Regions from separate parts of the Streptomyces sp. NPDC057287 genome, predicted to be linked through region 2. Evidence: riboswitches for the same ligand, from Rfam matches in the RefSeq annotation. Region 2 holds a riboswitch; each other region holds the start of a gene.
What was found. A riboswitch is a leader RNA that binds a small molecule or an ion and turns the genes downstream of it on or off. The one in region 2 is predicted to bind cyclic di-AMP.
Positions count from the first base shown of each region.

Region 1: it holds a riboswitch for cyclic di-AMP, as region 2 does, so the genes downstream of both, ACFUNE_RS28790 (peptidoglycan DD-metalloendopeptidase family protein) here and ACFUNE_RS18645 (M23 family metallopeptidase) in region 2, are expected to answer to the same signal.
Region 3: it holds a riboswitch for cyclic di-AMP, as region 2 does, so the genes downstream of both, ACFUNE_RS22270 (C40 family peptidase) here and ACFUNE_RS18645 (M23 family metallopeptidase) in region 2, are expected to answer to the same signal.
Region 4: it holds a riboswitch for cyclic di-AMP, as region 2 does, so the genes downstream of both, ACFUNE_RS31160 (transglycosylase SLT domain-containing protein) here and ACFUNE_RS18645 (M23 family metallopeptidase) in region 2, are expected to answer to the same signal.

Region 1 is NZ_JBHUYV010000017.1:132,973-137,788, forward strand. It holds gene ACFUNE_RS28780 (DUF6126 family protein) at 73-246, shown strand; gene ACFUNE_RS28785 (tyrosine-protein phosphatase) at 259-1,083, opposite strand; cyclic di-AMP (ydaO/yuaA leader) riboswitch at 1,486-1,646, shown strand; gene ACFUNE_RS28790 (peptidoglycan DD-metalloendopeptidase family protein) at 1,650-2,531, shown strand; gene ACFUNE_RS28795 (SGNH/GDSL hydrolase family protein) at 2,695-3,522, shown strand; gene ACFUNE_RS28800 (TetR/AcrR family transcriptional regulator) at 3,637-4,248, opposite strand; gene ACFUNE_RS28805 (Glu/Leu/Phe/Val dehydrogenase dimerization domain-containing protein) at 4,302-4,816, opposite strand, start outside.
Region 2 is NZ_JBHUYV010000008.1:355,887-360,702, reverse strand. It holds gene ACFUNE_RS18655 (PrsW family intramembrane metalloprotease) at 1-638, shown strand, start outside; gene ACFUNE_RS18650 (aldo/keto reductase) at 694-1,638, opposite strand; gene ACFUNE_RS18645 (M23 family metallopeptidase) at 1,793-2,833, opposite strand; cyclic di-AMP (ydaO/yuaA leader) riboswitch at 2,845-2,997, opposite strand; gene ACFUNE_RS18640 (PP2C family protein-serine/threonine phosphatase) at 3,231-4,415, opposite strand; gene ACFUNE_RS18635 (MerR family transcriptional regulator) at 4,522-4,816, opposite strand, start outside.
Region 3 is NZ_JBHUYV010000011.1:133,388-138,203, forward strand. It holds gene ACFUNE_RS22250 (helix-turn-helix domain-containing protein) at 1-562, opposite strand, end outside; gene ACFUNE_RS22255 (ATP-binding protein) at 793-1,224, shown strand; gene ACFUNE_RS22260 (LysR family transcriptional regulator) at 1,243-2,157, opposite strand; gene ACFUNE_RS22265 (LysE family translocator) at 2,231-2,872, shown strand; gene ACFUNE_RS22270 (C40 family peptidase) at 2,891-3,361, opposite strand; cyclic di-AMP (ydaO/yuaA leader) riboswitch at 3,365-3,537, opposite strand; gene ACFUNE_RS22275 (hypothetical protein) at 3,902-4,210, opposite strand; gene ACFUNE_RS22280 (ATP-dependent Clp protease proteolytic subunit) at 4,218-4,816, opposite strand, start outside.
Region 4 is NZ_JBHUYV010000020.1:129,054-133,869, forward strand. It holds gene ACFUNE_RS31150 (SIS domain-containing protein) at 356-1,249, shown strand; gene ACFUNE_RS31155 (hypothetical protein) at 1,316-1,876, opposite strand; gene ACFUNE_RS31160 (transglycosylase SLT domain-containing protein) at 2,088-2,945, opposite strand; cyclic di-AMP (ydaO/yuaA leader) riboswitch at 2,950-3,135, opposite strand; gene ACFUNE_RS31165 (hypothetical protein) at 3,493-3,723, shown strand; gene ACFUNE_RS31170 (ferredoxin) at 4,126-4,317, opposite strand; gene ACFUNE_RS31175 (cytochrome P450) at 4,376-4,816, opposite strand, start outside.

The DNA.
Region 1 (4,816 bases), on a different contig from region 2:
CGCACGCCCGTCCCCGTAAGCCCCCGCCCTGTTCGTCACACCGGTCCCGGAGGGCCGGAAGAGAGGACCGACATGCCCGATTCGGAGCACTACGACCCCCTGACCCCGCGCAGGGCGAGGAGCGCGGACACGCAGGAGCGGCGGATGCCCCGCGGCGTCGTGATCCGGCTCTTCGCCTACCTGGTGGCCGGCCACGTGGTCGCGGCCTTCCTCTTCCTGCTCTTCACCGTGGCGGGGAAGGGCTGACCTCCGCCGCGTTCACGCGTCCTCGACGAGCCGCTCACGCAGCTGCGCGCGGGTCTCGGGGCTGATCTTCAGTCCTTCGAGGAAGTAGCGGTCCGTGCTGCCCCAGACCTCCTCGATGGTGGCGAACGCCGCGGCGAGGTAGTCGGCGCGTGCGCCGAAGAGGGGATTGAGCAGCTCCATCACCTCTTCGGACATTCCCACCGGGGAGGAGTCGCTGCGCTTCACCTTGTAGCGGCGGTGCGCGTCGTTCGACTTCAGGTAGTCGGCCTCGATGGCCTCCTTCTCGACGCCGACCGCAAGAAGGGAGACCGCGACGGACAGGCCCGCCCGGTCCTTGCCCGCCGCGCAGTGCATCAGCGCGGGCACGCTGTCCTGGGCGAGGGCGTGCAGCACGCGGCTGTGTTCGGCGGTGCGGTCCTTGATGATCGAGCGGTACGAGGCGATCATGCGGTCCGTCCCCTTGTCGCCGGCAAGGATCGAGCGCAGCTGCTGGATGTTCCCGTCGCGCACCAGCCGCCAGAACTCCGCGCCGTCGGCCGGATCGGAGAGAGGAATGCTGACATTCCGGACGCCGGGCAACTCCACGTCGAGCCCGTCGAGCTTGTGGTCGGCCGCGTTGCGGAAGTCGAAGACCGTGTGCAGGCCGAGCCCGGAGAGGAACGCGGTGTCCGCCTCCGTGGCATGGGCGAGATGGCCGCTGCGATAGAGGCGCCCGTAGCGCACGGTGCGGCCGTCCGTGGTCGGAAGCCCGCCGACGTCGCGGAAGTTGCGGACGCCGGTCAGGCCGACGTCCGTCGGCTCCGGGCCGGCCGGGGGGACCTCTGGCAGCTGCGTCACAAGGGCTCCTGGAGTGTCGGGCGTCGGCGCCGCTCGCCGACGGGGGCACGCCCGCGACGATACGACATGGCTGCATCAGGCAACCGTCTCGGTCGCCGCCCCACGGGGCGGTGGGCATGACATGTCCGTATTGGTGCATTTAGCGGAACATGCCCCGCTTGTACGGGAGATGGGGTGAGGCGGGTGAGCGGGATCATATACGTGACGGTGCGTGGTGAAGATTCCGACAGGCATTCCGGACGCCACGCGGAAAGCGAAGATCCGTAATCCACGGAGTGTGACGGGAATTCGGGCCCGGAAATGAAGCGTCGATTCCGGTCCGCAATCCGAGGCTTGTTCGCGGCGTCCCGGTGCGCTTACGGTCACGGTCAATCCGGACGGAACGCCTAATCCTGCCGCCGCCCGGAATCCGCACCGACTCACGTGTGGCAGGAGCGGGGGAACCAGGTAGGCCGCCGGCCGGAGGGATCCGGTACGGCTTGGGGTCAAGACGCGCACCGCGCGGCCGGGCATCTCCAGTCCGAACCCGACAGCTCACCTCGCAGGCGCCGGAGAGGAATTTCCCCATGCCCGCAAAAGGCAAGCACCGTCGTACGAAGACCGGCCCGATCTCCCGAGGCGTCCTTGCCGCAGGGACCGGCGGCGCCGTCCTCGCCCTCCCGCTGATCGGCGCCACCGGCGCCCACGCTGCCGAGCAGGCCGCTCCGGCCGCCAAGTCGGCTGCCGCTCACAGTGCGCCCGCATCCGCGGCCAAGAGCTCCGCGAAGACCTACACCGTGGTCTCCGGCGACTACCTCGCGAAGATCGCGGCCGACCAGAAGGTCAAGGGCGGCTGGCAGAAGCTGTACAAGGACAACCGCGACGTCGTCGGCGAGAACCCGAGGCTGATCGTCCCGGGCATGAAGCTCACGCTCGGCGCCAAGGCATCCGGCTCCGCCGAGGCCGCGCCCTCCAAGGCCGCGCCGAAGGCCAAGGCCGCCGCTCCGGCCGAGCAGGCGGCAGCGAAGACCGCCGACTCCGCCGCCTCGGAGAGCAACGGCTCCGGCTGGGCCACCCCGGTCGAGAACCCCAACGTCACCACCCAGTACCGCGCCGCCGGCGCCAGCTGGTCCAGCGGCTACCACACCGGCTCGGACTTCCAGGCGGCCTCGGGCACCAGCGTCCGGGCCATCGGCCAGGGCACCGTGGTCTCCGCCGGCTGGAGCGGCTCGTACGGCAACGAGGTCGTCATCCAGCACAGCGACGGCATGTACTCCCAGTACGCGCACCTGTCCTCGCTGGAGGTCTCGGCCGGTCAGACCGTCACCGGAGGCCAGCAGATCGGCCTCTCCGGCTCCACCGGCAACTCCACCGGCCCGCACCTCCACTTCGAGGTCCGGACCGGCCCGAGCTACGGCTCGGACGTCGACCCGATCGCCTACCTGCGTTCGCACGGCGTCTCCATCTGAGACGCGCCACCTGAGGGTGGAGGAGAGGGGCGGGGCGCCGACGCGCCCCGCCCCTCTCCTTATTCCGGCTTTACCAAAAACTGACCGGGTGGTCTTTCTCACCACCCGTCAACCCCTTATTACGGTCGCGTAGGTCACAATCGAAGGTGCAGGATAGGCCCTTGTGGCAGACGATTCGAGAAACAAACAACGAGGCATCATCGGGTCGTACGCAGCGATTGGCGACAGCTTCACCGAGGGCGTCGGAGACCCCGGCCCTGGCGGGACGCTCGTCGGCTGGGCGGACCGGTTCGCGGTCCTCCTCGCCGACCAGCTCCCGGTCCCCGATGCGGTGGTCGGCCCCGTGGACGACCCGCACGGGAACTTCCGGTACGCCAATCTCGCCGTACGCGGACGCCTCCTCGACCAGATAGTCGAGGAACAGGTCCCCCGGGCCAAGGAGCTGGCACCTGATCTGGTGAGCTTCTGCGCCGGCGGCAACGACATCCTCCGTCCCGGTTCCGACCCGGACGACGTGGCGGAACGCTTCGAGCGTGCGGTCGCCGAGCTGACGCAGTCCGTCGGCACCGTCATGGTCACCACCGGCTTCGACACCCGGGGCATCCCGGTGCTCAAGCACCTGCGGGGCAAGATCGCCATGTTCACCGCGCACGTCCGGTCCATCGCCGACCGCTACGACTGCCCGGTCCTGGACCTGTGGTCCCTTCGGTCCGTGCAGGACCGGCGGGCGTGGGACAGCGACCGGCTGCACCTGTCGGCCGAGGGACACACCCTGGTCGCGCTGCGCGCCGCCCAGGTCCTCGGACTCGACGGGCCGGCCGACCCGGACCAGGTGTGGCCTCCGCAGATCCACCGGGGGGCCTTCGAGGTGCGCCGTGACGACATCCAGTGGGCGCGTGAGTACCTCGTCCCGTGGATCGGGCGGCGGCTGCGCGGGGAATCCTCCGGAGACCACGTCGAGGCCAAGCGCCCCGACCTGCTGCCTCTCTGACGCGCCGTCACCGGTGGTGGTCGACGACTGACGGAGGGGAGCGGACGCCGGGCGGGGGCCGATGGGCACGAGCCGATGGGCGACGGGCCCCCGTACGGCCCGCGACGGGCTCACTCAGCCGGTCAGTACCTCGTGGTCGATGCCGAGTTCGCGGGCGAGCGCTTCTTCGGTCCACAGCAACATGGTGGCCCGGGAGAGCGGACCCGCGTACGACGTCATCTGGACGGCCAGGCCGTCCAGGAGGGCGGTCAGCCGCCAGGCCACGGACATCGGGTCCTCGCAGTGGAACTCACCCGCCGCGGCGCCCTCCTCGATGACCTCGGCCAGCTCGGCCTTCCACTGCTGGTCGAGATCACCGGCCACTTCCCGCAGCACGGGGTCACGCAGGGACGACGCCCAGCCCTCGATCCACAGCCGCCAGCCCTTGGCCTGGCCGGTCGGCGCGTACCAGCGGACGGCGGCACGGAGCCGCCGGACGGCGCTGGTGCGGCGGGTCAGCAGCTTGCGCAGGTGGGCGAGATCGGCCTCCGCCGCATACGCGAACGCGGCGGCCACCAGCTTCTCCTTCGACGAGAAGTGGTAGAGCACCAGTGCGTTGCTCACCCCGAGAACAGCGGCCACATCGGCGATCCGGACGGAGGACACACCCCGGACCTCGATCTGTTCGACGGCAGCGCGCAGCAACTCCTCACGACGCTCCGCCACGCTCAGCCGCACTCTCGCCACGGCGTCACCCTAACCAACGCACCGGCCCGGGGGCCGCCCCGGTGCCTGACGGCCTACCGGTACCAGCCGAAGCGCTCCGCCATCACCGGCAGCCGGTCCGCGGCGAGCGCGTGCGCGGCCGCCCGTGGAGTGCAGCCGTCCGCCGCCGCCCGGTCCAGTACGCGGTCGACGAGGGTGCGCATGGAGTGGCGGATGTGTCCGAACGCCTCCTCGGCATCGGCCCCGATGTCCCCGAACAGCGTCCACCACCACCAGGCGTTCGTGCCGGAGTTGGCGACCACATCGGGGAGCACCGCGATGCCTCGATCAGCGAGGAGCGACTCCGCTTCCGGCAGCACCGGCATGTTCGCCGCCTCGACCACCCAACGGGCCCTGACCGAAGCCTGGTTCACGGTGTTCACGGCGTACGACACGGCCGCCGGCACCAGCACCTCCGCATCGGTGGCCAGCCAGGCGTCGGCGGGCAGCTCCCGGCACCCCTTCGGCAGCGCCCCGCGGTCCACCGTCCCGTGCGCGTCACGCGCGGCCAACAGCGCCTCGACGTCCAGACCGGACGGGTCGGCGATCG
Region 2 (4,816 bases):
GGCGGGTCGTCCTGCCGCTGCTCGGTCTCGCCCTGGCCATAGGCATGCACGCCCTGTGGAACGGCTCGTCGTCCTTCGGGCCGTACGGCTTCTACGCGGTGTACGGCGCCTTCATGGTGCCGTCCTTCGGCCTGGTGACCTGGCTGGCCGTCTGGTCGCGCCAACGGGAGCTGCGCACGCTCTCCACCGAACTGCCGGTCTACGCGGCGGCCGGCTGGCTGACCCCTGCCGAACCCCTCGCGCTGGCCTCCATGCGGGCACGGGGCATGGCCCGCGACATGGCCAGGCACTGGAACAGCCACCCGGACCCCGCGCGGGGCAGGGCAGCGGCACGCGCCGTCGCCGAGTACGAGTCCTTCGCGACGTCCCTGGCCATGCTCCGCCGCAGAGCCCGTCACGACGGGGCCGGCCGGGACTTCGCCCTCCGCGAGCAGGAGTTGCTGCACCACCTCTGGCACCGCAGGGACATCGCGGGCCCGGCCCTGACGTACGCCGCCCATGCGACGGGCCGGCTGCCGCGGGCGCACCGGCCGCCTCCGTTCCCCCGCCAGGTCCCCCACGGCGACGGACTTCCGCAGCAACTCCCCGCTCCGCACCGGCACTACGGCGGCCACAACCCGTACCTGGAGGACCGCTAGGGGCTCCGGCGCGGATGCCCGGCGGCTCCCGCGCCGGGCTCCCGCCGGGCCGGGGTCAGGCGGACGCTTCGGTCAGCTCCGCCAGCTGCGCCTCGGTCAGCCGCAGACCGGCGACCGCCACCAGCGCGGGCAGCTGCTCCACCGTGCGGGCGGAGGCGATCGGTGCGGCCACGGTCGGCCGGGAGGCCAGCCAGGCCAGGGCGACCGTGGCGATCTCCGCGTCGTGCTCCTGGGCGATCCTGTCGAGCGCCACGAGCACCTTCTGCCCGCGCTCGGTCTCCAGGTGCTTGGCCGCGCCTTCGGCCCGCGCGCTCTCGACGGATGCTCCCGCACGGTACTTGCCGGTCAGGAAGCCCGAGGCGAGCGCGAAGTACGGGACGGCGGCGAGACCGGCCCCGGCCGCCGTGTCCTGGAGCGCGCCCTCGTAGGTGTCGCGCGAGACGAGGTTGTAGTGCGGCTGCAGTGCCACGTAGCGGGCCAGGCCCTCGCGCTCGGAGAAGTCCAGGGACGCCCTGAGCCGCTCGGGGCTGATGTTGGAGGCGGCGATCTCCCGCACCGTGCCGGCCTTCACCAGCTGGTCGAGGGCGGTGATGATCTCCTCGACGGGGACGTTCTCGTCGTCGAAGTGCGTGTAGTAGAGATCGATGTGGTCGGTGCCGAGCCTGCGCAGCGAGGCCTCGGCCGCCGCCTTGATCGTGGTGGGCGACAGCCCCTTGTACGCCGGATGGGCGCCGACCTTGGTGGCGACGACGATGTCGTCGCGGCGGGAGCGTGCCTTCAGCCACTTGCCGATGAGGGTCTCGGACTCGCCGCCCTCGTTGCCCGGGATCCAGGCGGAGTAGGAGTCGGCGGTGTCGATGAAGTTGCCGCCGGCCGCCGCGTACGCGTCGAGGACGGCGAAGGTCCGGTCCTCGTCGGCCGTCCAGCCGAAGACGTTGCCGCCGAGAGCGAGAGGGAAGACCTTGAGGCTCGAAGTGCCGAGCGGGCGCAGAGAAGTCATACCCGGGATCAACCAGCGGACGGAGGTGCCTATTCCGCTTCGCGGGCCGCTTCCCGCACGTGCCCGGGTCCGGAGAGCCCCGCCGGCCGGAGAGACCGGCGGCCCTGACGTCGGGGGGTCGTGCGTCAGGGCCGCCGGGGTTCCGGTGCCTGGATCAGATCGAGAGGCCCTTGCCGCGGAGCCAGCTCATCGGGTCGACGCCCGAGCCGTCCGCGGTGTGGATCTCCAGGTGGAGGTGCGGGCCGGTCACGTTGCCGGTGGCACCGACGCGGCCGATGGTGTCGCCGGTGCTGACCTTCTGTCCGGCGGTGACATCCATCGAGGACTGGTGGCAGTACCAGACCTCCGTGCCGTCATCGAGCTCCAGGACCGTGCGGTAGCCGTACGAGCCGGACCAGCCCGCCGACTTCACCGTGCCGCTGTGCACGGCCTTGACCGGCGTGCCGGTCGGAGCCGCGAAGTCCAGGCCGGTGTGGTGGCCGGAGGACCACATCGAACCGGACTGCCCGAAGGTCGAGGTGATGGTGTACGAGGAGGTCGGGACGGCGTAGCTGGCGGCGAGCTTGGCGAGGCGCTCGGCCTCAGCCTTCTTCTTCGCCGCCTCCTCCGCCGCCTTCTTCTCCGCGGCGACCTCGGCCTCGGCGTCGCTCTGCTGCTTCGCGGCCTGGGCCGCGGCCGCTTCGGCCGCCGCCTGCTCCTGGGCGGCCTTGGCCTCGGCCTCGGCTCCGGCCGACTGCTGCTCGGCCTGCTGGAGGATGCGTGCGCGCAGGGCCTCGCCCGCGTCGGTGGTGCCCTGCTCGGCCTCGGCGGCGGTGATACCGGCCGTGGTGAGCGGGGAGGACGCCGCGACCGTCCCGTGGTCCGAGTCGGAGTCGCCGGCCATGAAGGCACCCACGCCGGGAAGGGACTTGGCGTCGGGGAGATTGTCCGCGATGGAATCGGGAAGAGAGATGGAGACCGGCGGCTTGCTCTGCGCGGTGGCCATGCCGCCCGCACCGACGGCCGCGATGACGCCGACGCCGAGGACGGTGGAGCTACGGGCCAGACCGCGCTGCTTGGCTACGCGATGCCGGCCGCGTACGGGACGGATGGACTCCTCTGTGGGGTTCCATTCCTCCCAAGTCCTGTCCTCATCACCGAAGCTTCCGGTCCTGAAGGATGACGGGGCCTCGGGGGCAGGCTGGTTGGACGCCACGTGGGCGCGCTCCTTTCCTTCCTTCTCGCCTACCGGGTTAGCTGACGGGTTCGGAGCAGGAAGGTCTCCTACGGGCCCCTTCGTCTCTCGCGAGACACAGGTGCCCGATTCACCCCATGTAGGTGGTTCCCCGGTTCCCTTGCGGAATTCGGCGCTGCGCACGGTGCCGTCTCTTGCGACGGCAGGTACAACCGCGCTGCGTTATCGAACGTTAATAGACACCCGGGCCCGATTCCAAGCTGTTCCCACAGATCGTTCACGACTCCGGCCTGGACTTTCAGGGGTCAAACGGGCGCAAACGGGCGACTTGAGCCCACCTGATTCGGCCAGCACTTTCTGACTGTGCGTCAAATGTTATGCGGAGCGGGGTCCTTCGACTACGGACGGTCGCAACCGGTCATTCACTGTCCCGCCCCACAATCTTCACCGTCGTCCGCCGCTCCTGCTGCCCCCGGGAAGGTCGGCCGACGGCGAGGAGCGCCAGGTCGTCGGTCGAGCGGCCGCCGGTGTGCAGCCGTACGTCGTCGGTGAGTGCGGACAGCAGTTCCTCGGGCCCGGGGAAGAGCCGGCCGCGCAGCCGGGCCGCCGGGTCGTAGAAGACGCCGTTCGCGTCCCGCGCCTCGGAGAGGCCGTCGGTGAACGCCAGGAACGTCGCCCCCGCCGGAAGCGCCCACTCGTCCGACCGGTCCGGCCACGCGTCCAGCCCCATACCCAGCGGCAGCGCGGGCGCGGTCGGAGCCAGCACGTCGAGCGCCCCGTCCGCGTGCAGCACGAGCGGCTCCGGATGGCCGCGGTTGACGACCCGCAGGGTGTCCGAACCGGCAGGGATCTCCGCGAGGACGGCGGTGACGAACCCCTCCATGGAATCGAGGCCGCCCCGCCGGGAGCCCTCACGGGCCAGCGCCCGCTCCAGCCGCTGGACCACGCCCTCCAGCGACAGCTCCTGCTCGGCGGCCTCCCGGAAGGCGCCGATCACGACGGCCACGGCCGCCACGGCGTCCAGCCCCTTGCCCCGCACGTCCCCGACCACCAGGCGGACACCGAAGGGCGTGTCCGCGACGGCGAAGAGGTCACCGCCGACGAACTCGTCCGCCTGCGCGGCCTCGTACCGCGCCGCGATGTGCAGCCCGCCGATCCGGGACTCCGGGACCGGGAGCACCGCACGCATCGCGGTCTCGGCGACGAACCGGGCCGAGGCGAGCTGCTCGTTGCCGCGGTGCACGACGCGGTTGATCACGAGGGACAGGGCCACGACGGTCATCAGCGTGAGCAGGTCGGTGACCGGCGCGACCCTGAACAGCACACCGTCCGAGAGCCGGATGGCGAGCACGATCAGGACCGCGGCGAGCCCGATGCGGACGGTGCTGCTCAGCGAGAAGAACGGGGCGGCGACGAGCGCGGCGGCGGCGAAGAGCGGGACGGCGGTGACCTCGGACGGCGTACCGAGGTCGAAGGCCACCCCGGCACAGATCAGCAGGGCGGGCAGCGCACGCACGAACCGTCGCGAACGGAAGCTCCTGGGAGCGCCCCGTCGCCGTCCGTCCCGCTTGCCCACCTGTGCACTCCTGCCCGGTCCACCCACGGCTGCGGACGGTACCGCGCCCCACCCAGGCTGGCCGGAGCCGCGCCGAGCGGCGACTCGTCATCGGCCAAAGGGAGGAGCGCGCCGGAGCCCCGTCCTCCGGAGGTCAGTCGGAGAGCCGGTGCTGCGCGTAGATCGTCAGTGCATCCCGTACGAAGACGGCGGTTCCGTCTCCGTAACGATCGTAGTTCCTCCCGAAGCGGGGATCGGCGGCGTACATCTCCGCGAGGCCGGACACGTAGGCACGCGTGGGCTCCATGGTGACCGACAGCCACTCGCAGTGCCGCCGTGCGATGTCCTGCACCTGCTCGCTGCCCGCCTCCAGGCCCGCGGCCCTGGCCTCCCCGTAGTCCCGGGCGACGGCATCGTGCACTCCCTGGAAACGGGCGCGCTCGTCCTCG
Region 3 (4,816 bases), on a different contig from region 2:
TGACCCGGGCGCCGCCGACCTCCCGCCGCAGTACGGCCTCGTCGAGCACGACGCTGAGCCGCAGCGGACGGGGAGACTGAAGGACGCTCTGCCGCGCGAGCCTGACCTCGACCAGGGAATCGAGCTGTGCGGGTGGCAACCCGTCCAGCGAGGACCGGGTCACCGCTCGCGCGTAGTCGGCGGTCTGCAGCAGCCCCGGCACCACCGACGTCTCGAGGGTGCGGGCGGCATCCGCCTGGGACTCCAGACTGATGAAGTCGCGGTACTGGGGCGGGATCAGCCCGCGATAGGCGTGCCACCAGCCGCTTCCACCGCCGCCCGCGGAACCGGCGAGCGCCTGGAGCAGCGACCGCAGCTGCCTGTCGTCCACGCCGTAGGCGTCCAGCAGGCGCGTCACATCACCGGGCGTGACCCCGCTGGCCCCGGTCTCGATCCGGCTCACCTTCGACTGGTGCCAGCCCAGCACCCCGGCGACGTCCCGGCTCGTGAGTCCCGAGGTGTGGCGCAGGCTGCGCAACTCCTCGCCGAGCTTGCGACGGCGAACCACAGGGCCGTTCCGCATCGCGGACTCCTCCCGTTGTACGGAGAGCCGCCCAGGCGGGTCCGGCTCGGAAAGGGGCCAGTGTTGCGCCGGTATGCGGGTCGGGGGGCGGAGTTCACCGTAATGAGCGATAGATATATGCATATCTTGGTGGATCGCCGTCATGGAGGGCGGCATCGGTGGCAGTCTGGCGCGAAGCACAATCCAGGCCGGCCGTGGGCCGGTCAGGGCGGGAAAGGGACGGCGTCGCCATGGCAGACCATCAGGAAGCAACCGTCACTCTGCCGAGCGATCCGGCCTCGGTCTCCGCGGCCCGCAGATTCGTGGCCCGCGTAACCACCGAATGGGGCCTGGCCGAGGGCGGCGACACGGCCGACACCATCCGGCTGATCGTCTCGGAGCTCGCGACCAACGCCGTCCAGCACACCTTCGGCCTGTCGCCCACCTTCACCGTCGACCTCCGCCTCGACCGGGACGTGGAGTTCTTCCTCGGGGTGACGGACAGCCACCCGCGCTGGCCCCAGCGGCTTCCCGCCGCCGTCCGGCAGGACAACGGCCGGGGCATGGTGATCATCCGGGCGCTCGCGAAGGAGTACGGCGGCCGCCTCGGCGTCAGCCCCACCCCGGACGGGGGCAAGACCGTGTCGATCGCGCTTCCCTGGCCGGTTCCCGCACAGGCCTGATGCTGCCCGGCGAGGTCCCTACGGAGCAGAGGCCCGCCCGAAGCCGCTGCGCATCAGCGCCATCAGCGTCTGCGCCGCCGGGGTGTTCCTGTCCCCCCGGTGCACCACGGAGATCGTCCGCCGGAAAGCGGCCGGCTCCAGGCGCCGCACCGCCAGCGGGGCCGGCGACATCGCTGCCACCATCTCCGGCACCACCGCCACGCCGAGGCCCGCGCTGACCAGGGCGCACACCAGGGCGTAGCCGGGTGACTCGCACACCACGGCGGGGGTGGCCCCCGCTTCTGCCAGCGCACGCTCCACCCCGCGCCGCGGCGGGTGCTCCGGCGCGCTGCTGATCAGCGGGCGGCCCGCCAGTTCGGCGACGGGCAGCGGCCCGCTGCCCTCGGACAGCATCTGCCCGGGCGCGGTGACCAGCACCAGCTCCTCGACGAGCAGTGGCTCGGCGGACAGCCCCGCCGGCATCGGCGCGGCTGCCGCCGGCTCGTACGCATGCGTCAGCGCCAGGTCCACGTCACCCGCCGCCACGGCGGCGACCCCTGCGGGAGGCTCGTAGTCGGTGACGGTCAGCTCCACGTCGGGGTGGGCGCGTCGGAACGCGGTGAGCACCGGCGGAAGCAGGTGGATCCCGGCCGTCACGAACGTGCCGACCCGCAACCGGCCGCCCGACAGCCCCGCGAGCCGGGCCAGCTCGTGCCGTGCCTGGTCCATCTCGTCCAGAACACGGCGCGCCCGCCCCGCCAGCAGCTCACCGGCGGCCGTCAGCCGCGCCCCCCGGTGGTGACGGACGAGGAGAGCTGCCCCCGCTTCCCGTTCGAGCTTGGCCAGCTGCTGCGAGAGTGCGGGCGCGGTGTAACCGAGCCGGGCGGCGGCCCGCGTGATGGAGCCTGCCTCGGCCACCGCCACCAGTGCGGCCAGCCGTGTCGGGTCGTACATTAAGCGTTCCTTTTGGCAGACCAAGAAGATTGCAAGTACACGCTAAAGGGCTCGTGCGGTCAGGGTGTACCCCATGGACGCACAACTGCTCGCCTTCGTCGCCGTGGCCGCGGGAATGGTGGCGCTGCCCGGCGCCGACTTCACCGTGGTCGTACGCAACGCGCTCGTATCCCGCCGGTCCGGGCTGGCCACCGCGGTCGGAGTCGCCGGAGGACTCGTGGTGCACACCGCCCTGGCCGTCGCCGGACTCGCCGCCGTGCTCGTGACGATGCCCGTCCTCTTCCGTACCGTTCAGCTGCTCGGCGGCGCGTACGTGCTCTACCTGGGCCTCAGCGGCCTGTTCGCGATGCGGCGGCGGGCCGCCGCCGGCCCGGGTGCCGAAGTGGAGGACGGGGGCGGAGCGCGGCCGGGGCTCCGGCGTTCGCTGCGCCAGGGCTTCCTGACCAACGCCCTGAACCCGAAGGCGCCCGTCCTCTTCCTGAGCCTGCTGCCCCAGTTCGTTCCCGACGGACAGCCGCCCTTGCCCAGAACCCTGCTGCTCGCTTCGGTGGTCGTGCTGCTCGCGCTCGTCTGGTTCCCGGCCGTGGCCCTCCTGGTGGACCGCCTGGGCCGGTGGCTGCGCCGGCCGCGTGCCGCCCGTGCGATCGAGGGCGGCAGCGGCACGGCGCTCACCGCACTGGGACTCGTGCTGGTGGCAGGGCCCCTGCTGCGCTGAACCTGGCGGGAGGGAGGGTCAGCGGACCCTCCCGTACCAGACGCTGCCGGACCAGATCTTCTCCAGCCGGACCACGGCCCCGGTCTTCGGTGAGTGCCAGATCTTCCCGCTGCCGGCGTAGATGCCGACGTGGTACACACTGCGGCCCGCGTGGAAAAAGACCAGGTCGCCGCGTTTCCGCTGCGACCTGGAGATATGGCGGGTCTTGTTGTACTGCTGCTGGGCCGTGCGGGGTAGTTTCTTGCCCGCTTTCTTGAACGAGTAGAGCGTGAGGCCGGAGCAGTCGAACCGGTGAGGGCCTGTGGCACCCCATCTGTAGGGCGCCCCCTTCTTCGAAGCGGCGACCTTGAGTGCCGTCGCCGATCGGGTGGCGGCCTCGGCGTCGCTCACGAAACCGGGGGCCAGCACGGTGGTGCCTACGGCGAATGTCAGAGCCGAGGCCGTGCCGACCCGGGCGAACAGAGACGGGACATGAACCTGCGCAGTCATGCGCAACCCTTCGTCAGCCGCCTGTGAAGGATGACCTGTCGGGTTCGGGCTGGCGAAGTTGCCCGGCCGCGCGAAGCGGCTTCACCCCGAGGGCCGCCCGGATCTCCGGTCGGCCCGTTGTGCTCGGGTCCTCCACTCCTGCCGATCCACTTCTGTCGACCAGGCATCCGGACAGCGGCAGGACTCGGCGTCCGCCCGGACCGCCCCGCCGCGGTGGCGGGGGCTTGTCGTCCCAGGGATCTTTACGCACGCACTGCCGGATTTCCTGGTTGAAGTAGCGATATGTGAGAGTCGTCACGACTGATCCGATCGGGTGGACGCACCCGGCCGCGAGCCGTGACGGCCGGGTCCGACCAGCCGCGTACCAGCAGCGGAACGATGCATTCCGTTCAGCGTCCGCGTCCGTTGCGCAAGTTGGGCTGTCCCTCGGGCGGGGGAGCTTCTACGCCGAACGAGCGAGAAAAACTCATCGGCCCGCCGGGCGTGTCGGAAAGGAGCGCCGAAGGAGCGGTCCCTTGCCGAGCCGGACGGCTGGACCGCTCAGCCCGTCGAGGCGGGAGGCACGGCGACGCGCCCCGCGCGGCGCTCGCCGTCCAGCAGTCGCAGCGCCCTGGCCAGGGTGTCCGCGTGGATCTGTGACTCACCCCGGTCGTGCATCAGTACGAGCGCGTCGCGGAGGGCGGTGGCCCGGGACGCGAGGGCCTGAGCCGCCCGGAGCGCTCCGTACGTGTCGCTGCTCCGGGCGGGATTGATGCGGCCGAGCTGGTCGAGCACTTCCAGGTAGCAGTCGATGAACTCGGCCTCCGCGCGGGTCAGTGCGGGAAGCGGCGGGAGCTGGGGTGGGAGCATCTGGCGTTCACCTCGCGGGATGCGGCGGCTGGGACGGCGTGCGGTTCTCCACGACGTGGTCCACCAGTCCGAACGCCAGGGCGGCCGGGGCGTCGAGGATGGTGTCCCGTTCGATGTCGGCGCTGATCTCCCTCGTGGAGCGACCCGTGTGACGGGCCAGCATGTCCGTGAGCAGCTCGCGCTCGCGCGTCAACTCACGGGCCCTGATCTCAAGATCGGAGGGCTGCCCCTGCACCGGCTCGTCCAGGGCGGGTTGCTGAATGACTACCCGGGCGCCCGGCAGGGCATGTCGGTGTCCCGGAGCGCCGGCCGCGAGCAGTACCGCTGCGCTGGAACCGGCCTGGCCGAGACAGAACGTCTCCACCTCGCAGGCGAGGAAGCGCATGGTGTCGTAGATCGCCGTCATCGCGCCGAAGGAGCCGCCCGGCGAGTTGATGTAGAGGGAGAGGGACCGGTCGGGGTCCGCGTGCTCCAGGTACATGAACTGTGCGATCAGATCGGTCGCCGCGGTGTCGTCGACCGGTGTGCCGAGGAAGACGATCCGTTCGGACAGCAGCTTCGAGTACGGGTCCGTGCTCCGGGATCCGTATGCGGTGCGCTCGGTGA
Region 4 (4,816 bases), on a different contig from region 2:
GCGAAATCGCCCCTCGCCCGGACGGACCGTCGTGCGGCGGTGACCGTCCGGGGTTGCCGCAGATCGACCTCACGGGGAACTTTTCACCTGATGCACCAGATATCGCCTGCCACTGTCGCGCCGCCGGACGGATACCCACACGCGGGCGACAGAACCGGATTGAGCCGACTACCCACCGAGCATGGCTGAAAACCGACCACGCGTGGATCATGACGGCAGAGCCGGTTTGCTTGTTCTTGCTCGATTGACCCAGCTAACATGCAACATTGAACAAACGGGTGACGATCCCAACCGGCCCCACGTCCAACCGGCCCCACCCATCAGGCGCGAGCAGCAGCGGAAGCGGAGTGCGGACATGTCCCATGTCGAGACCGAGACAGCCGGCCAGCCGGATTGCTGGCGCCGCGCGGCGGAGGTCGCTGCCGACCGGAAGGCGGCCCTGCCCGCCGCAGGTGAGCGCATCGCCGTCGTCGGCTGCGGAACGTCGTACTACATGGCACAGGCGTACGCCTCGCTCCGAGAGGCCTCCGGGCAGGGCGAGTCGGACGCCTACGCCGCTTCGGAGTTCCCCTTCGGGCGCGCGTACGACCGGGTGGTGGCGCTGACGCGTTCGGGAACCACGACCGAGGTGCTCGACCTGCTGACCCGCCTGCGCGGCACGACCCGGACCCTCGCCGTGACGGCCGACCCGCAGACCCCGGTGATGGACGCCGCCGACGAGGTGGTCGTCCTCGACTTCGCCGACGAACGGTCCGTGGTCCAGACGCGTTTCGCGACCACCGCGCTGACCCTGTTCCGCGCCCATCTCGGACTGCACACCGAGGACGCCGTACGGGACGCGGAGACCGCACTGGCGGAGCCGCTTCCCGAAGGGCTCCTGGAATGCACCCAGTTCAGCTTCCTGGGACGCGGCTGGACCGTCGGGCTGGCGAACGAGGCGGCGCTGAAGATGAAGGAGGCGTCACTCTCCTGGACGGAGTCGTATCCGGCGATGGAATACCGCCACGGCCCCATCAGCATCGCCACGGCCGGGACGGCGACCTGGATGTTCGGCACCGCTCCGGAGGGGCTCCGCGAGCAGGTGCTGGCGACCGGGGCCCGTTGGGTGGAGAGCGGCCTGGACCCGCTGGCCGATCTGGTCCGGGTCCAGCGGCTGGCGATCGCCCGCGCGGAGGCCCGTGGGCTCGACCCCGACCTGCCGCGTCATCTGACGCGGTCCGTGGTGCTCGGCGCGGTGGCCGGAGGCTGAAGCCCGTCACGGCATGCCGGACACCGGGCCGGCGAGCAGCCCGGTGTGCGGCCGTGGACGCGGAGGTCAGGCCTCTTCGAAGTAGGCGTCGAGCACCTCGTCGAGTTCCGCCGTCCACCCCTTGAGGTCGCCCCGGGATCCGGCCTCGACCTCGGCGTTGAACCACCGGCGGCTCGACAGGTGCACCGTCACGGTGAACCGGCGTCCGAAACGGCCGGTCTTGACTTCGACCGCGCCGATCTCGGACCAGTCGAACTCCGCCTCCTGGTCGTCGAGCCGGAACCGGACGCCCTCGGCGTCCACCCTGATGGACCCGCGCCGGTCGCTGACCTCGAAGACGGGGCCGTCCCCGCCTCCGGCGTCCTCGCCGTCCGGGTCGGCCCGGTCGACCGGTTCGGCCCCGTGCTCCGGGATCGCGGCGCCGGCGGCCGTGGGACCGTCCACGGCCGCCCCCTCGGCGGGAGCGTCCGCGACATCGGCCGCCGGGGCCCCCTCGGGCTCCGCCTTCTCCGCTGCCGCCTCCGCCTCCGTCCGCGCGGGGGCAGGGGCCGTCAGGCCGGGGACGTACGCCGGGTCTGTCCCCGCGGCGAACTCGGGCTTGTCGTTCGAATCTATGCGCTGCTCCACGGCGGGCAGTATGGACGACGAACCTGTACGAGACCAGTCAGCCGTACTCCGACCGGCCTGTCGCGGGGGCGCCGGCCTGCGCTGCGGCGACGCGACATGGGCCCCCGGACACGAAAGACGGGTGGTACGGGTTCCGCCGAACCCGTACCACCCGTCAGTTCTGGCCCTCCGTCACACGCCCGTGCGTCGGAGGACCCGCGTCCATGAGGACTCAGTAGGCACCGAAGACGTTGTCGATCGAGCCGTACCTGTCCGCGGCGTAGTTGCACGCGGCCGTGATGTTGGCGACCGGGTCGTAGCTGTCCATCGACGTACCGGGCACGTGGTAGGCCTGGAAGGTCGGGTCGATGACCTGCAGCAGGCCCTTCGACGGGACGCCGTTGATCGCGTTGATGTCCCAGTCGTTGATGGCCTGCGGGTCACCCGCGGACTCGCGGATGATGTTGCGGTGGATGCCCTCGTAGGTGCCGGGGATGCCGTGCTCGGCCATGACGGCCAGCGACTCCTTGATCCAGCCGTCGAGGTCGTTCGTGTACGAGGCCGGCTCGGCCGCGGGAGCGGCTTCGGCGGCGGGAGCGCCCTCGGCGGCGAGCGAGGTGCTCGTGCGCTCCGAACGGTCGGCGCGGTCGGCGCTCTTCTCGGCACGGTCGGAAGCCTTGGATTCGGCCTTCTCGGCCTTGTCCGCGGACTTGTTCCCGCCCTTGGCGCCGATAGTGATCTTCAGGCCGGGGTGAATGAGGTCGGGGTTTCCGCCGACGACCTTCTCGTTGTCCTTGTACAGGGCCTTCCAGCCACCGCTCACGGAATGCTCGCGAGCGATCTTGGCCAGGGTGTCACCCAGGACGACGGAATAGGTGGTGGACTTGGACTTCTGCGCGGCAATTCCCTTGCCGGACACAGCAGTCGACGTTGCGGCCTTTTCCACGGCGGCGGGCTGGGCCGGGGCGGCGAAGGCGCCGGTCGCACCGATCAGGGGAAGGGCCAGGGCGGCTCCACCCGTGCTCACGGCGATGATGCCGCGGGTGAGCGAAGTGGTCCTGGAACGACGGTGCTTACCGTTTTCGGGCATGCTGAATTCCTCTCCGTCGCCTGCGAAGTGAGCTGTCGGGTTCGAGCTGGAGATGCCCGGCCGCATGTGAATGCGACTTCACCCCGAGCCGCTCCGGAAACCGGATCGGCGCTTACTTGGGTCCCCCGCTCCTGCCGTACGAGAAGTGGTCGGGTAACCGGACGGCGGCAGGATTCGGCGTTCCGCCCGGAGTGATGGTGACCGTAGGCGAGAAATAGGGAAAGGAACAAGCCTGGCGGAGTGATCACAATTCATCCGCAAGATCGATTCACGGGAATTCATGTAATCCACCCCACACCGCGTCATTCATTTCTCTTGGCGCAGAAGGGAACCGACTGCCGCACACCCGCGTCCGGGGCGCCGGAGGTGACCCTGGTCACGGAGTCCGATTCGGGCGATTTGCGCCCGAGCGAAGGGGGCCAGGTCCCACGAAATGGCCTTTTATGGATTACGGGATTAATTTCTAAAAACGTTCTAAAACGGGCATTTGACTCACGGATGATGTCTGCAGGCGTACCCGGGGCGTCGGCGTGGAACCGATCCGCCTATGACCGAGAGCCCTTACGCCCCCACCCCCCGGATCACCGTCCTGCCCGTCCAGCCGGGCGACCCGCCCTTCCGCATCGTGGAGATCGACGGGGAGGTGATCGGGAGCGCGACCGCCATGACGGACGTCCTGATCGCCGCCGCCGCGGCCGGTGTCCCGGTCCACGACCTCGACGACCCGGCGTCCGTCAGGTGGGTGGGAGGCGGCAAGCTCAGCTGGAGTCCGCACTGAGCGGAAGGGGTGGGCGGCGCCCCGGAAGGGGGGCGGGGCCGGGAGGGGCCGCCGGCAGACCGCGGCGCGCCCGGCCGGAGACGCGCCCGTGCGTCAGACCCCTACGGTCGGACCTCGGGGGAGAGCGCCGGCGCGCCCGTGGCGCGCAGCAGGTCCGGCGACGTGTCCGGCGCGGCCTCCAGATGGGCGGTCCGGCCGGTGGACATCAGGATGGCCACGCCTCCGGTGTCGGAGGGCGCTACCCGCTGCGGGACGCGGAGCGGGCGCACCGCGACATCGAGTCCCGCTCCACCACGGGCACGCTCCTCCCCGTCCCGTAGCGGACAGGGCCACGGCGGGAGGAGGACGGGCGACGGAGGCCGGGAGCGGCAGTGGACCACCGCCGCCTCCGGCCCCTCCCCGTCAGTCCTGGACCATGATGGCGAGGGCCGGGCAGACCGCCGCGGCCTGCTGGACGTCGTCGGCCCGTTCCGACGGCGGCGCGGGGTCGAGCAGCACCGCGATGCCGTCGTCGTCCTGGTCGAACACGTCGTCGGCCGCGACCACGCACTGCCCGGACGCCACGCACTTGTCCTGGTCGAGGGTCACTTTCATGAGCACTCCTTCGTCGTCGGTGTCGCTGTCGCTGTCGGGCAGGTACGGGGGTGCGGGGTCACCAGGCCACGGGCAGTTCATGGACGCCGTAGACGGCTCCGTCGTGCTTGAACGACAGCTGGTCGAGGCCGGTGTCCAGACGCAGGGTGGGGATGCGCCGGTAGAGGGTGCTGTAGACCACCTGCAGCTCCATGCGGGCCAGCGGCTGGCCGAGGCACTGGTGCACGCCGAAACCGAACGCGACATGGCGTCGCGCGTCGCGCCGGAGGTCGAGCCGGTCGGGGTCGGCGAAGACCTCCGGGTCACGGTTGCCGATGTCGTTGGGCACGATGATCCCCTCCCCCGCCCGGATGACCTCACCGGCGATCTCGATGTCCTCCAGCGCCACACGACGGCGGCCCCCGTGAGTGATGTTGAGGTAGCGCAGCAGCTCCTCCACGGCGCCGGCGACCGCTTTCGGGTCCTCGGTGTCGCGCAGCAGGGCGAGCTGGGCGGGGTG